One region of the Mesorhizobium sp. M0854 genome, then DNA from elsewhere that is predicted to be linked to it. Evidence: predicted binding sites of a transcription regulator. Region 1 holds the regulator's gene; each other region holds the start of a gene.
The links. Region 1 encodes LexA, which represses DNA repair genes until DNA is damaged. Its sites were predicted from a motif close to TGTTCNNNNTGTGTTCNG; they were not measured.

Region 1 (2,253 bases):
TCGCCGCGACGGCGGCCCTTGTCGGCGCCTATGCAGGCTGGTCCGATTACCGCGCCGGCAGGGCCACCACGCCGCCGCCGCGGCAGTCGCCGCTACGCTTTGCCACTCGAAAGGTCCTGCTGGGCATGTGCGGTCTGGCGATGACCTCGATCATTGCAGGGAGCGCCACGGCGCTTTTCGCCATATGGCATTTCCAGCGCGTGGCGCCGCTCAGCCTGTTCGCCAATCTGGCCATCATGCCCATCGTGTCACTGGTCGTCATGCCCTTCGCCGTTCTCAGCGCGCTGGCGATGCCGTTCGGTGCGGATGGCCCTTTTCTCTATATCATGGGCAAGGGGCTGACGGCGATGATCGCCCTGTCCGGGTGGATCTCGGAGCGCTCGCCGATCGATGCGGTCGGGCTGATTTCGCTGAGATCCGTCCTTCTGGTGACGATCGCCCTCGTCATTGCCAGCATGGCGACGACGTGGTTGCGGCTGGCGGCACTTCCTTTTGCGCTCGCCGGCTTGCTGACGACAACGCAGACACGCATACCCGACGTATTGGTCTCGGAGGACGCACGGCTGGTCGCGCTGCCGATCGGCAGCGGTGAACTCGCGGTCAACCGGGCACGCCCGAATGAGTTCACCATCGACAACTGGAAACGCGCGCTCACATCAGAGGCTATCGTCGCGCCGGAAACACCTGGAAAGAACGACCCGCAATTCGACATTGCCGATCCGGCCGACCTACCGCCGGGCATGCCGTTCATTTGCACGGACGGCCTCTGCCTTGCCAGGCATCCATCCGGCGCGATCATCGCGCAAGCCAAGGACCGCGATACTGCGCGGCCAGCCTGCGCCTTTGCCAGCTTGATCGTCATCGACGACGCCACCGCCCATAACCCCTGCTACTACGACCGGCTGGTCCTCGTCGTCACCAAACGGCAACTGGCGCGCGCGGGAAGTGCCGCCGTCTATTTCGATCCACAAGCGGCAACACGCGCCGAGATCCGCTTCGCCGTCGAAAAATCATACCGGCCCTGGCACGTGCAGCGGAAATTTTCACGCGCGGCACGGGGCCTGCCGCCATACCGCCGGGCCGACAACCCCAAAGCCGGCGCCAAGGGCGGAGCTCAGTAGCGGCGGATCAGTCCGACGAGCTTGCCCTGCACCTTGACCCTGTCTGGTCCGAAGATGCGCGTCTCGTAGGCCGGATTGGCGGCTTCCAGGGCGATCGAGGCGCCCTTGCGGCGGAACCGCTTCAGCGTCGCTTCCTCCTCGTCGACCAGTGCCACCACGATCTCACCGGGGCTCGCCGTATCGGCATTGCGGATGATCACCGTGTCGCCGTCGAAAATGCCGGCCTCGATCATCGAATCGCCTTTGACCTCAAGCGCATAATGCTCGCCGCCCATGATCATATCCGGCGGCACCGAAATCGAATGCGTCTGGTGCTGGATGGCGTCGATCGGCACACCGGCAGCGATGCGGCCCATCACCGGGATCGAAACGGCGGCGACGACATCGTCGTCATTTCCGGCTGCGGGCACGCGCGACGATGTCGGCTTGCCTTGCCGAGGGGCGCCTTGCCCAAGACTGCCCTGGATGACACTCGGCGAGAACTTGCGTGCCGCATTGAGGCCGGGGGCGATCGAGTCAGGCAGGCGTAGCACCTCCAGCGCACGGGCCCGGTTGGGCAAACGGCGAATGAAGCCGCGCTCCTCCAGCGCCGTAATCAGCCGGTGGATTCCGGATTTGGAAGCCAGGTCGAGCGCTTCCTTCATCTCGTCGAATGAAGGCGGGATACCGCTTTCCTTCAACCTTTCGTGGATGAACATAAGCAGTTCGTGTTGTTTGCGTGTCAGCATAGCGACCCCCAACAGAATCAGAAAAACAAACCCAGAACAAACACTATCTGTTCCAGTTGTGTTCCGCAACTGTTTAAAGTTTAATGAATGCGTTAAGGCTCGGGAAACAAACGACGTCCCCTACCGGCGTACCGCATTTTCACCGCCGCGAGCCTCATCGCCTTGATTCTGCTTTCGTTTGCGCCCTTCTGGCCTCCTAGAAGGCGGCACTGGCATCGACCGTCGGTCGGCAAAAGGCACGGAATTGAACCCGTATCGACTGTGCGGTTTGGTCAATGCACCGTGAACGAAACGAACTCAAAACGCCAACCTCGGGTTAAGTCCCGGTTTCCACCGCCTGGTCAGGCTGCTTCTCGCCGGTGGAGCCTTGCTGCGCGCAACCAAGTAATGGAAGAACAGTCGAT
Region 2 (2,253 bases), on a different contig from region 1:
GATTGAGCGCCCGCAATTTCAGCGCCATCGGTCTGGTCTTGCCGCTATCGCGGCACTATAGTCCGGCGATGACCGCCAGCCGCTCATCCAGCCTGTTATGCCTTGCCATCGCTACCGTTGCCGGCACGAACATGCTGGTGGGTATGGCACTTGCCCAAGATAATTCGACGTCTTCGCAAAAGCGCGCTCTGCCCGGTGTGACCAGCGATTATCGCATCGCCGAGCCAGCGCCGCGGCCTGAGCCTGACGATATGGCTCTAGGCAGCGGCAACGGCACCTTCAAGATTGGCGATACCGACGTTCGGATTTCCGGTAGCATCACCATTGATGTCGCTACCGGCGGGATCAGGCCCTCCAGCCGCTAAGTTCGCCTGGTGTGAACCACAAATATTGCGCTTCAAACGAACAGCCCCGCCACTGCTTTGCAACTGACGGGGCTTTCTTGGATCTGAAATCCAAATTGCCGGGAGTGTACTGCCGGCTTTTTATTTCGGATGCTTCGCGGCGTTCAGCCGACGATCCGACTAGCAGTCTCTGATTGTTGTGGGGATCGGCAGGCCAACGTGGGCAGGTAGCGCTAAACGCCTGACCTGGCTACTTATACCTGCCGCGGCTCCAGCGACACGTGGAGCCTCAAGGAACAATCCGGTGGAGTCATGCCTCTGCTCTCCTTCTGTTCGTTGCGACTGTCGTCGAAGCGCTCATCGCATAACCCGCGGCGTCTCGCAGGCTAGCCCCAGGCCGCGAGGCCATCGAAAGACGGCCGGCTTCGTTGACAATTGGATTCTGCCCCCATGACGCGGGGACGTCAACCTTGAATAGCCGGGTTGCCGAAAAATGTGATCGCGAGACGCTTTGTGAAGCCGGCCTCACGGGCAGCTTTTGTCAGGAGCGTGTTCGGCCTTTGTTCTTTCCGCTTGCCCGTTCGCGCGAAAGGCGGTTAAACGCTTTGGTCGAGAGTTGTGGCGTCTCTCGAAAAGGCGGCGAAATTACCTACATAGGGGGTGGTCGGGAAAACCCGCCCATCCCACGAATTCCAGATTCTGAGGCGGCGACCGGCGATGGCCGACCATAAATATCTCTCCATTCGCGGGGCACGCGAACACAATCTGAAGAATGTCGATCTCGACCTGCCGCGTGACAGCCTGATCGTCATGACCGGCCTGTCGGGGTCGGGCAAGTCGTCGCTTGCCTTCGACACCATCTACGCCGAGGGCCAGCGCCGCTATGTCGAGAGCCTTTCGGCCTATGCACGGCAATTCCTCGAAATGATGCAGAAGCCGGACGTCGACCAGATCGACGGCCTGTCGCCGGCCATTTCCATCGAGCAGAAGACCACCTCGAAGAACCCACGTTCGACGGTCGGCACCGTCACCGAGATCTACGATTATATGCGGCTTTTGTTCGCCCGCGTCGGTGTACCCTATTCACCGGCCACCGGCCTGCCGATCGAGAGCCAGACGGTTTCGCAGATGGTCGACCGGGTGCTTGCTGTCGAGGAAGGCACCCGGCTGTTCATTCTGGCGCCGATGGTGCGCGGCCGCAAAGGCGAGTACCGCAAGGAACTGCTGGAGCTGCAGAAGAAGGGTTTTCAGCGCGTCAAGGTCGATGGCGTCTTCTATGAGATCGCCGACGTGCCGGCGCTGGACAAGAAGTACAAGCACGACATCGACGTCGTCGTCGACCGCATCGTCGTGCGCGGCGATCTGGCGACGCGGCTCGCCGATTCCATCGAGACCGCGCTGAAGCTGGCCGACGGGCTGGCGGTGGCGGAATTTGCCGACAAGCCGCTCGACGCCAGCCAGACCGGCGAGGATTCGGTCAACAAATCGAAGAACGAGACGCATGAACGCATGCTGTTCTCGGAAAAGTTCGCCTGCCCGGTGTCCGGCTTCACCATTCCCGAGATCGAGCCCAGGCTGTTCTCCTTCAACAATCCGTTCGGCGCCTGCCCGACCTGCGACGGGCTCGGCAGCCAACGCGCCATTGATGCCAGCCTGGTCGTGCCCGACGAGAATGTCTCGCTGCGCGCCGGCGCCGTCAGCCCTTGGGCGAAGTCGAGCTCGCCCTACTATGCGCAGACGCTGGAAGCGCTGGGCGTCGCCTATGGCTTCAAGCTCGGCGACAAGTTCAAGGATTTGAGCGAGGAGGCAAAGCAAGCCGTCCTGCACGGCACCGGCGAGCGCGAAATCACCTTCCATTACGATGACGGCCTGCGCTCCTACAAGACGACGAAAACCTTCGAGGGCGTCA
Region 3 (2,253 bases), on a different contig from region 1:
TTGGGTGGCCACGACTTCCGTGCCGAAGGCGACGCTGATCTTGCTCGCAATGTCATAGGCCTTCTCTTCCGTCATCCGCGACATGACGAGCACGAATTCCTCGCCGCCCAACCGGAAGGCGTCGACGCCGGTCCGGGCGTATTTCCTGATGACGGCGGCAAAGCGGCACAGAACCTGGTCGCCGACCGGGTGACCGAATACGTCGTTCGTCCTCTTGAAATGGTCAAGGTCGAACATGGCAACGGACATGAACGGACCGAAGACCCGCTCGCCGTAGAGTGCCGTCAACGCCCGCCGATTCATCAGCCCGGTCAATGGATCGGTCATCGTCTCGGCCTTCAATTCGATCTGCGCCTGCAAATGGTGCAGGGAGAGCGTCAATGCGCCGAGCCCGGTCATGCAGGCGACGGCCACGACGGAATTCACCCGCTCGGCCCAATTGTCCGGTGCTACACCCAGCACCCATTGGCCCGTGACCAGCAGGACCGCGCCGCAAAGTCCGAACGACAGCGCACAGACGCCGCTCAGGAACGAGACGACCAGCAATATCCGGCGATCGTGACCACCCTCAATCCAGAACATCGCCCCGATGAGCGAGAGCAGCGCCGTTACCGTCGCGTAGGTGACAATAAAGCCGACACCATCAAACCCGAGATACGTCGCGCCCGCGCAAACAGCCATCGCAACCAAGGTCGGCAAGATGGCTCGCCTGTAGTCGCCTGTGCCGAGATATTGCATGGCCGACAGGCAGATGATCAGGAAGCCGAGGCTGAGAAGCACAAGCACGATCTGGCAAAGCCAGGGGCTTGGATCCCTGGTGTAATGCCAGAACAACACGACATGTGCGACCAGCACGAGAATGCCGCAGGCCACCGTCAGCACAAAGCGTGCCTTTGGCGCGCTGAACCAGATCGCAAACATGGTGATGCTAAGGCACATGCCCGACAGCGCCGCCGCGAGCAGGAGCGAACTGTAATCCAACATGCTTAAGCGACAGCCTCTTGAGGGTTTCGCTGCATTATAGGTCAGCGACAGTCCGCAAATACCGTTTTTTCAGCCAATCTTGCGGCGTAACCTTCGGACAGGGTTTACAAAGCGTCGATGCTCCACCCTCGACCCCATTTCCGCCGCTTGGTTGTCGAATGGTTTTGCAGTAAGAGGCCCTATCCTCGAACGTAACAGGAACCTCCGTCGCCTGCCCGCCAAAAGCGTGGCAGTATCGGGTGGTGATTCGCAGCATCGGAATCCAGGACCGGCATGGACGACAATAACGATCTTTTCGCCAAATTCGACAAGCAGCCGCAACCGGCTCGCGCCGCCGCGCGCCCGGCCGACCCGCTGGTGCAGGCGGCGAAGCGGCCGGCGCCCCGCGACGCCAGCGAGAGCTATAGTGCCGCCGACATCGAAGTGCTGGAGGGGCTGGAGCCGGTGCGCCGCCGCCCGGGCATGTACATTGGCGGCACCGACGACAAGGCGATGCACCATCTGTTTGCCGAGGTTATCGACAATTCGATGGACGAGGCGGTCGCCGGCCATGCGACCTTCATCGATGTCGAGCTTTCCGCCGACGGATACCTGTCCGTAACCGACAACGGCCGCGGCATTCCGGTCGATCCGCACCCGAAATTCAAGAAGCCGGCTCTCGAACTCATCATGACGACGCTGCATTCAGGCGGCAAGTTCGACAGCAAGGTTTACGAAACGTCCGGCGGCCTGCACGGTGTCGGCGTTTCCGTGGTCAACGCGCTGTCCGACCATCTCGAGGTCGAGGTCGCGATTGGGCGCAAGCTCTATCGCCAGCGCTTCTCGCGAGGCGTTCCGGTGACCGGCCTGGAGCAGCTCGGCGAGGTGCACAACCGCCGCGGCACGAAGATCCGCTTCCATCCAGACGAGCAGATTTTCGGCAAGGGTGCTGCTTTCGAGCCGGCGCGGCTCTACCGCATGGCGCGGTCAAAGGCCTATCTGTTCGGCGGTGTCGAAATCCGCTGGACCTGCGATCCGTCGCTGATCAAGGAAAAGGACACGACGCCGGCCAAGGCAGAATTCCATTTTCCGGGCGGCCTCAAGGACTATCTGAAAGCCTCGCTCGGCGACGAATTCCAGGTCACCCGTGAAATGTTTGCCGGCAAGAGCGAGAAGCAGGGCGGCCACGGTTCGCTCGAATGGGCGGTGACCTGGTTCGGCGGCGACGGTTTTATCAATTCCTATTGCAACACCATCCCGACCGCGGAGGGCGGCACGCATGAGGCCGGC

Region 2: a site for LexA is predicted at 895-912, ahead of uvrA (excinuclease ABC subunit UvrA). Genes of this name have one in related genera too.
Region 3: a site for LexA is predicted at 1,170-1,187, ahead of parE (DNA topoisomerase IV subunit B). Genes of this name have one in related genera too.

The regions. Positions count from the first base shown of each region.
Region 1 covers NZ_JAMYOL010000005.1:296,737-298,989, reverse strand. The annotation lists gene NKH99_RS12085 (ComEC/Rec2 family competence protein) at 1-1,121, shown strand, start outside; gene lexA (transcriptional repressor LexA) at 1,115-1,849, opposite strand.
Region 2 covers NZ_JAMYOL010000012.1:65,451-67,703, forward strand. The annotation lists gene NKH99_RS19630 (hypothetical protein) at 3-365, shown strand; gene uvrA (excinuclease ABC subunit UvrA) at 1,062-2,253, shown strand, end outside.
Region 3 covers NZ_JAMYOL010000009.1:10,695-12,947, forward strand. The annotation lists gene NKH99_RS15970 (GGDEF domain-containing protein) at 1-984, opposite strand, end outside; gene parE (DNA topoisomerase IV subunit B) at 1,258-2,253, shown strand, end outside.